Regions from separate parts of the Vreelandella gomseomensis genome, predicted to be linked through region 1. Evidence: predicted binding sites of a transcription regulator. Region 1 holds the regulator's gene; the other holds the start of a gene.
What was found. Region 1 encodes PhoB, which activates phosphate uptake and scavenging genes when phosphate is short. Its sites were predicted from a motif close to TGTCATANNNNTGTCANA; they were not measured.
Positions count from the first base shown of each region.

Region 2: a site for PhoB is predicted at 2,658-2,675, ahead of QC815_RS12925 (PhoX family protein). Genes of this name have one in related genera too.

Region 1 is NZ_JARWAI010000003.1:200,658-204,971, reverse strand. Features, by position in the region: gene QC815_RS05070 (NAD(P)/FAD-dependent oxidoreductase) at 1-998, opposite strand, end outside; gene QC815_RS05065 (chorismate--pyruvate lyase family protein) at 1,156-1,671, shown strand; gene ubiA (4-hydroxybenzoate octaprenyltransferase) at 1,707-2,615, shown strand; gene phoB (phosphate regulon transcriptional regulator PhoB) at 2,694-3,383, shown strand; gene phoR (phosphate regulon sensor histidine kinase PhoR) at 3,386-4,314, shown strand, end outside.
Region 2 is NZ_JARWAI010000009.1:127,033-131,346, forward strand. Features, by position in the region: gene QC815_RS12910 (Gfo/Idh/MocA family protein) at 1-608, shown strand, start outside; gene mgtE (magnesium transporter) at 672-2,027, opposite strand; gene QC815_RS12920 (DUF6482 family protein) at 2,223-2,561, opposite strand; gene QC815_RS12925 (PhoX family protein) at 2,742-4,314, shown strand, end outside.

The DNA.
Region 1 (4,314 bases):
ACCACCGGCAGCAGCGGCGTCTTGACGATCACCGGCCAGGCGCCGAAGCGCACCGGCGTGGGCGTGCCTGCTAAGGTGGCGGCGAGGGCGTGAGCACTGGCCTGGAGGGGCTGGACATACATGGCGTTGACGCCGTCGACGCAGGCGGCGTCGCCCAGCGCGTGGATGGCCGGGTGCGAGGTTTGCAGCTGCCGATCGACATGGATACCGTTTGCGGACACGCTGAGTCCGGCGGCTTCCGCAAGGGCGGTGCGCGGCACCAGGCCGGTCGCCATCAACAGCACGTCCACCGTGAGTAGCTCGTCGTTATCCAGCGTCAGCGTGACGTTACCGTCATCGTCGAGCGCCATGGTCTTGAGCGTTCTGCCCAGCGCCAGATGGATGCCCGCCTCGGCAAACGCCTCGCCCAGCGCATGTCCCAGGGGGCCAGGCAGCAGGCGGGGAAGCGGCGCCGCGTCGGGCGCGATAACGCTGACGTCATGGCCGCCGGCGTGCAGGTCATTGGCAAACTCGCAGCCCACCAGGCCCGCGCCGATGACCGCCACGCGGCTAGGCGTTGCCCCCAGCGCACGGTGAAAGCGCCGATAGTCGTCAAGGTTGTTGACGGTAAAGCAGCGCGGTTTGAGCGGGTCGGGAATGGCCATGGGCACGCGGGGTTCGGCGCCGGTGGCCAGCACCAGGCGGTCGTAGCCAAGTGCCTGGCCGTCTGCCAACTGGAGCGATTGATGCGTAGCGTCCAGCCGGCTCACGGTCGTCTGGGTGATCACGCGGGCGTCCAGCGAGGCGGCGAGCTCGTCGGCGCTGCGTTGGGCGAGACGCTCCGGCGGCAGGCGCTTGGCAAAGCCGGTTGATAACAGGGGCTTGCTGTAGTCGTCGCCGCTGTCGGCGCTGATCAGACAGAGGGAGCGTGTATCGCCCTGGCGACGCAGCGCGCGGGCAAGGCCAACGCCCGCCATCCCGGTGCCGACAATCGTGAGTTCAGCGTGTGATGAGGGCATGCAGTGGTCCAAGGGTCAGTGGGACAAAAGCCTTTACGTGGCCCCATGTTACACTAACGCACCGTTAAATTGCCTGGAGGCGCTGGTGTTGCGTCGCTCTGTTTGTTCAGCTCCCGATTTGCCGCGTTGGCGCCCGATTAGCGCGCTGCGCCCGGCCATGAGCGCCGCGTGGTGGCAGTGGGTGGCGTCCACGGATTCATTGACGGCACGCCTGGTGGCCGCCGGCGGCGAACGGTCGTTTCGCGTGCGGCTGTTGCGCCAGGGCGTGGGTCTCCCCCAGCCCCATGAGGCCCAGGCGTTGGGCATGGCGGCCAGGCGCTATGCCTGGCAGCGCGAGGTTGCCCTGTGCGTGGACGAGGCCCCCTGGGTCGTGGCGCGCTCGGTGGCACCTCTTGAAACCCTGCGCGGCCAGGGTTTGGAGCGTCTGGGCGAGCGGTCGCTGGGCAGCTGGCTGTTTCGCCAGCCGGATCTGGTGCGTGGGCCGCTTTACGCCACGCGACAGGCGCCTGAATTTACCTACCCAGGCGATGAAGACGTCACTAGCCAGTGGGGGCGGCGCTCGGTTTTCCAGCACGGCTGTAAGCACGGCTGTAAGCACGGTGGGCTATCGCTACTGGTGCAGGAATATTTTTTATCGACCATGGCGGATGATCTTGCGCTGCCTTCGCGCTAGGCTAACGCTGCGTCTCTTGGATGGATGAGGTAAGCATGGATCGTTCTCTACTGCGGCCGATAGGAATGGGTCGCCTGATGGATTTTATTCGGCTGATGCGGCTGGATCGGCCCATCGGTACCTGGTTGCTGATGTGGCCCACGCTCTGGGCCTTGTGGGTGGCCGCTGAGGGCGTCCCGGGGCGCAGCGTGCTGCTGGTCTTCATCGCTGGCGTCTACGTGATGCGCGCGGCCGGGTGCGTGGTCAACGATTACGCCGACCGCCACCTCGATGGTCACGTCAAACGCACCAAGCATCGTCCCCTGGCCACCGGGCGGATCAGTGAGACCGAGGCGCAGCTGCTGTTTATCGGGCTGGTGGTCGCGGCGTTCATGCTGGTGCTGTTGACCAACTGGTTTACCGTACTGTTGTCGCTAGGCGGCGTGGTGCTGGCCTTCATCTACCCGTTCATGAAGCGCTATACCCACTTTCCTCAGGTGGTGCTGGGGGCGGCGTTCTCCTGGGCGATTCCCATGGCGTTCGGCGCAGTGCTCGGGTATGTGCCGGTGGAAGCATGGCTGTTGTTCCTGGCCAACGTGCTGTGGACCGTCGCCTACGATACCCAGTACGCCATGGTCGATCGCGACGACGATATCAAGATTGGCATCAAATCCACCGCCGTGCTGCTGGGCCACGCCGACCGCTGGGTGATCGGGCTGCTGCAGCTCATGACCCTGGCGCTGCTGGCCTGGGCGGGGGCGCGCGTGGGGCTGGGCGGCTTTTTCTGGCTGGGGCTGGCGGGAATGGCGGCAACCTTCGTCCACCAGCAGCGGCTGATCCGTCACCGTGAGCGCGACGCCTGTTTTCAGGCGTTTTTGAATAATCACTGGTCGGGTCTGCTGGTGTTTGCCGGGATTGTGCTGAGTTGGTGGCCAGCGGCTGGCGAATCCCTGGCAATGTCATAGAATTGTCATCAAGTCATGGTGTCATCGTCATTGATCTGTCACTGGATTTCTTTCTATCGAACACCGTGAGGCTCCGGAATGACTGCCAAGACCGTCTTGATCGTCGATGATGAGGCATCCATTCGCGAGATGATCGCGGTGGCGCTGGAAATGGCTGACTATCGCGTACTGGAAGCGGAAAACGCCCAGGATGCCCATGCCATGGTGGTTGACCACCAGCCCGACCTGCTGCTGCTCGATTGGATGATGCCAGGAACCAGCGGCATCGAGCTGGCGCGTCGGCTCAAGCGGGAAGAAGCCACCGCTGAATTGCCGATTATCATGCTTACCGCCAAGGGTGAGGAGGATAACAAGATTCAGGGCCTGGAAGCCGGCGCTGACGATTACATTACCAAGCCGTTTTCCCCCCGCGAGCTGGTGGCGCGCCTCAAGGCCGTGCTGCGCCGTGCGACCCCTCGCGGCGTTGAGGATCCCATCGAAATTAACGGCCTGTTGCTCGATCCGGTGAGTCACCGGGTCAGCGCCTACGGCAAAGCGCTGGATATGGGGCCCACCGAATACCGCCTGCTGCAGTTTTTCATGACCCACCAGGAAAGGGCCTACACGCGCAGCCAGCTGCTCGATCAGGTGTGGGGAGGCAATGTCTACGTGGAAGAGCGCACCGTTGACGTACATATTCGCCGGTTACGCAAGGCGCTGGGTGATGCGCATCAGAATCTGATTCAAACGGTACGCGGTACCGGTTACCGCTTCTCCGCGCGAGCCTAACCGTGCGTTTGTGGAGTCGTGAGCTGTGGCGCCTGATCGGTTGGACGGCGCTTGGTATCTGCCTGGGGTGGCTGGTCGGCATGCCGGGCCTGGGCCTTGCCGGCGGCTTCGCGGTCTGTCTGACCTACCACCTGCGGCAGCTGCGCGCTGCGTATCGCTGGCTAACGCAACGCCCCCAGGATGAACCGCCCGCCGCTAACGGCCTGTGGGGCGAGCTGTTTGACCGCCTCTATCGCTACCAGAAAAGCCAGCGGATTACCCAGAACCGCCTGCGCACGACCCTTGCGCGTATCCAGGAATCCTCCGAGGCCATGCGCGACAGCATCGTGATGCTCGACCACCATGGCGACCTGGAGTGGTGGAACAGCGCTGCCACCAACATGCTGGGTCTGCAAACGGCCCACGACCGTGGTCAGCACATTACCAACCTGTTGCGTGATCCGCGGTTTATCAGTTACTTCAACGCCCGCGACTACAGCGAGCCGCTCACCCTGACCTCGCCGATCGATGAACGACGTATCCTGCAGTACCAGATCACCCTCTACGGTGACGATGAACGTCTGGTGATGGCCCGTGATATCACCCGGCTGCATCAGCTGGAGCAGATGCGTCGCGATTTCGTCGCTAACGTCTCCCATGAGCTGCGTACGCCGTTGACCGTGCTGTCCGGCTATCTCGAGACCTACGGCGAGCTATCCGACCAGCTACCCCCTCGCCTGGGGCGTGGCATCGAGCAGATGCAGGCCCAGACGCAGCGTATGCAGAACTTGGTCAATGACCTGTTGCTGCTGTCGCGGCTGGAAATTGACCAGGGCGGGAAAGATCACCAGCCCCTGGATGTGGCGGCCCTGTTGAACAACGTGGGGGCCGATGCGCTGGCGCTTTCCGACCACCAGCATACGCTTGATATCGACATCGACAACGTCGCACA
Region 2 (4,314 bases), on a different contig from region 1:
ATTGGCATACACAGCGGGCAACAGCGGGTGCCGGTGCGTTAGGCGATGTAGGGTCGCATATTCTCAATATGGCTGAGTTCTTGACCGGGCAGCGTATTACCGAGGTATGCGGTCAGCTACAGACCGTCATCCCCACTCGGCTCAAGGCCGACGGCAGCGGTATGGCGGCGGTAGAGAACGATGATCAGGCCCAGGCCATGTTGCGGTTTGACCAGGGGTTAATCGGTAATATCGAAACCTCCCGGGTCGCGGCTGGCCGCAAAATGGGCTTGGCCTACACGCTAACGGGCACCAAAGGTGCCATCGTGTTTGACCAGGAGCGCATGAGCGAACTGCAGCTATATCGCCACGGCGATGCCCACGGCAGGCGCGGCTTCACCACTCTGTTAGCAGGCCCGGAACATCCCGACTATGCCGCTTTCAGCCCCGCGCCGGGCCATGGCCTGGGCTATAACGATCAAAAGATTATCGAGGTGCGCGATTTGGTGGAGGGCATCATCAACCACCGCCCCCTCTATCCAGATTTCCGCGAAGCCGCGCGGGTGAATCGATTAATAGATGCCATCGAAACGTCAGATCAGACGGGGCAGTGGGTGACGGTACCGTAGTTGCTTCTGCCTTGAGCGCCTGGGCTTTTCAATAAACGCCCAGGCGCCTGACGGGAGAAAAAGTTACAGAATAATCAGCGTCGCGAGCCCCAAAAACGACAAAAAACCGACCACATCGGTCACCGTCGTCAAGATCACCGCACCGGATAACGCGGGGTCGATCTGCAGCTTTTTCAACACCATGGGGATCAACACGCCCGATAAGTTGGCCACGCTCATGTTGATGAAGATGGCCAGGGTGATCACCAGCGTGATCATGGCATCGCTGAACCAGACATGGGCAATCAGGCCCACCACTAACGCCCAGACCAGGCCGTTGCTCATGCCCACCCAGGTTTCCTTGTTATACAGCCATCGCACGTTGTTGCCCGCGAGCTGGCCCAGCGCCAGACCGCGAATGACGACGGTGAGGGTCTGGCTGCCGGCGATGCCTCCCATGCTTGCCACCACCGGCATCAAGATGGCCAGCGCCACAATTTGATCCAATGCCGCTTCAAACTGACCGATGACAAACGCGGCCAAAAACGCCGTCAGCAGATTAATACCCAACCAGATGCCCCGACTTTTCGCACTGCGCAAAACGGGCGTGAAGACCTCTTCTTCGTTACTGACGCCTGACAGGTGTTTCAATGTCATGTCAGTATCGTCTTGGGTAATTTCCAGTACGTCGGCGGCGTTTAACTGTCCTACCAGGCGTCCATCACTGTCACAGACGGGAACGAAAGGAAGCTCCTTGGAGCGTAATAACACGGCCGCATCACTGACTTTCATTTGATCGTTAAGGGTGAATGGGTCATCCATGTGAGCATCGACCACGGCATCTTGTGGCTGCTTGATTAAATCAATCAGGCTTAAAGTACCCAGTAAACGTTTGTCCTTGTCCGTGATCATTACCTGTTGCGACTCATCGTCGAGAAGATGATGAATCCGGATATAGCGCTGCACGGCCTCCAGTGAAACCCCTTGTTTGACATTGACGGTTTCGGGATCCATGTAGCGGCCCACGACATCTTCCTCGTAGGCGTAAAGGTTCTCCACCTGGGCGCGGATATCCTGATCCAGGCTGTCATAAACGCTGGTCTTGATAGCCTCGTCGGCAACCTCCAGAACCTCGGCAACGTCCTGAGCATCCAGCCCTTTGACAATTTGCTCGACTTCGCTTGCCGATAGCTCTTCGATATAGTCAGCGCGAATATCTTCGTCGACTTCCGCAAGCACCGCGCCGACCAGCTCGTCGGGGATAAACTCCCAAAGAAAGTCGCGGGTTTTAGCGGGGAACGATTCTAGCGTCCGCGCAATATCCAGAATGTCGAGTTCAGTAAAGTACGCTTTAAGTGCGGTGGTGTCCGGGTCGTCGAGAAGGTTTTGGAGGTGGAGTAACTGATCTTCGGAATTGGTATATTTTTCATCATCGCGCATAGCGTCCTTCCTTGCTGGAGACGAGTAACTCATACAAAAATAATAATGGCGGCGCGCTGTTTTGATTTTATAGCCAGCCCTGGCCGAAAGCGATGCGCAACGACTGCATCTATTGCTTAATTAGCGGAAGGCGCCTTGGGTCGCGTCAGGCCACATGGCCATATCGAAAGTAACACAGTGTGGCCTGGTGGCCCGTTAATGCCGGGTATCAAATGCCACCCGTACGCCGTGGGCCATGCGCTGCTCGGCGGACACGGGCGGTACATCCGTGCCGATCATTTCATCGGCGGCGTCGGCCCAGGTGAGAATGCCGTGCGTATACCCCAAGGGGGCCAGCGTGCGGCTTATCCACTGCGTGCCGGTAAAGCGGCGTGTCTCGCCGTCGGCGTTGACCAATACGCTGACGGCGCCCTGACGGTGGAGACGCACGATATACCAGCCCATATCCAGGCCGTGTACCTCCACTTCAGGAAGAGGCGGCGACAGCGTCGCCAGGGCATCGAGCGTGAGCTGGTCGGGCATGGTCGTGGCCATCGTGTGATCTCCTGGACGAAACCTTAACGGGCAGGTGGCAGTTACGTTGATCTATCCGAATTGTAAGCGGCATTGGTCATAAAACGGTAGAGGGTTCGTCACCTTGCTGTCACCTGACGGAATTAGTGTCCTCCTAACACGATTCGTGACTCGCAATACGATTAGAAGAGGGGCGTCACCATGAGCAAGGAAATCGAAGACCATCGCCTGTTTAACCAGAGCGGCAATCAGCCGTTTGCTGAGGTGTTGGCGCGCCATGTATCCCGGCGCGATGTCATGCGCGGCGGCTTGAGCATGGCGGCCGCCTCGATGCTCAGCTTTGGCGGCGCGGCCCAGGCGATTGCCTCAAGCGGCGCGCAAAAAACACCCCTGACGTTGGCATTTGAGGCGGTTCATGGGTCACTCACTGATGCCGTGGTGGTGCCGGAAGGTTATGTTGCACAAGTCTTGGTACCCTGGGGCACTCCGTTAAGCGCTGGCGACAGTTGGCAGTCCGATCAGCCAATGACCGCCGAGCGTCAGGCGGAGAGCGTTGGCATGCACCACGACGGCATGGCCGGGTTTGCGCTGGATGAAGGCAGCGCGTCGCGTCGCTTCGTGCTGGCGCTCAATAATGAATACATCGACCAATCGGCATTATGGGCGCCTCAAGGCGGGCCTACCAATACCGATGGAGGCAAGCGGCCTGCGGAGGAGTCGCGCACCGAAATCAACGCGCACGGCGTGACCCTTGTCGAGATAGAGAAAGATACCCAAGGTCAGTGGTCGCATGTGCCGGGGTCGGCTTACAACCGCCGCCTGACCAGTGCCACTGTTATTGAACTGGCTGGGCCCGTGGCGGGCAGCGACTACGTCAAAACGCGCTTCTCGCCCGCGGGCTTCCAAACCCGAGGCACCAACAATAATTGCGGCAACGGGGTCACGCCCTGGGGTACCTACATTGCCTGCGAAGAAAACTGGCCCAATGTGTTCGTCCACCACGGGGAGCGCTTCCAGGACGACGCGCGGATCGGTATCCCCACCGATAAAAGCCGCTACGGCTGGGATACCTCGGCGGGGGATGCCACTGAAGACAACGACGAGTTTGCCCGCTTCGATATCACCCCACGCGGTGAGCGCCCCGAAGAGGACTATCGCAACGAGGCGCGTACCTTCGGCTATCAGGTGGAAGTCGACCCGTACAGCGACGCGCTCGCGGTCAAGCGCACCGCGCTGGGGCGCTTCCGCCATGAAGGATGTTGGCTCGGCAAGCTGCAAGCCGGCCAGCCGGTGGTGTTCTATTCGGGCCACGATGCCCGCAATGAATACGTGTATAAATACGTCTCCGATGCGGCCTGGGATCCTGCCGATGCCAACCGTCCCGGCGAGCAGTATGATCGCCTGGCGATTGGCAGCAAGTACATGGATAACGGTACCCTGTACGTGGCTCGCTTCCACCCTGACGGTAGCGGTGAGTGGCTGGCGCTCACACCGGACGCCCGGACGCAAGATGGACGTCGGCTTGCCACGGCACTGGGCCTGGCCGACGACGACCTGGCGGGCATTATCATCAACACCTGCGACGCCGCCGACCTGATGGGCGCCACACCCATGGATCGTCCCGAGTGGGCCTCCGTTGATCCAGCATCCGGGGAGGTGTACCTCACCCTGACCAATAACTCCCAGCGCACCGCTGAAGATACCCAGGCCACCTTTACCAACGGCGGCGACAGCCTCGACGAGGCGGGCGTGGGGTATGACCTGGCGCCGACCA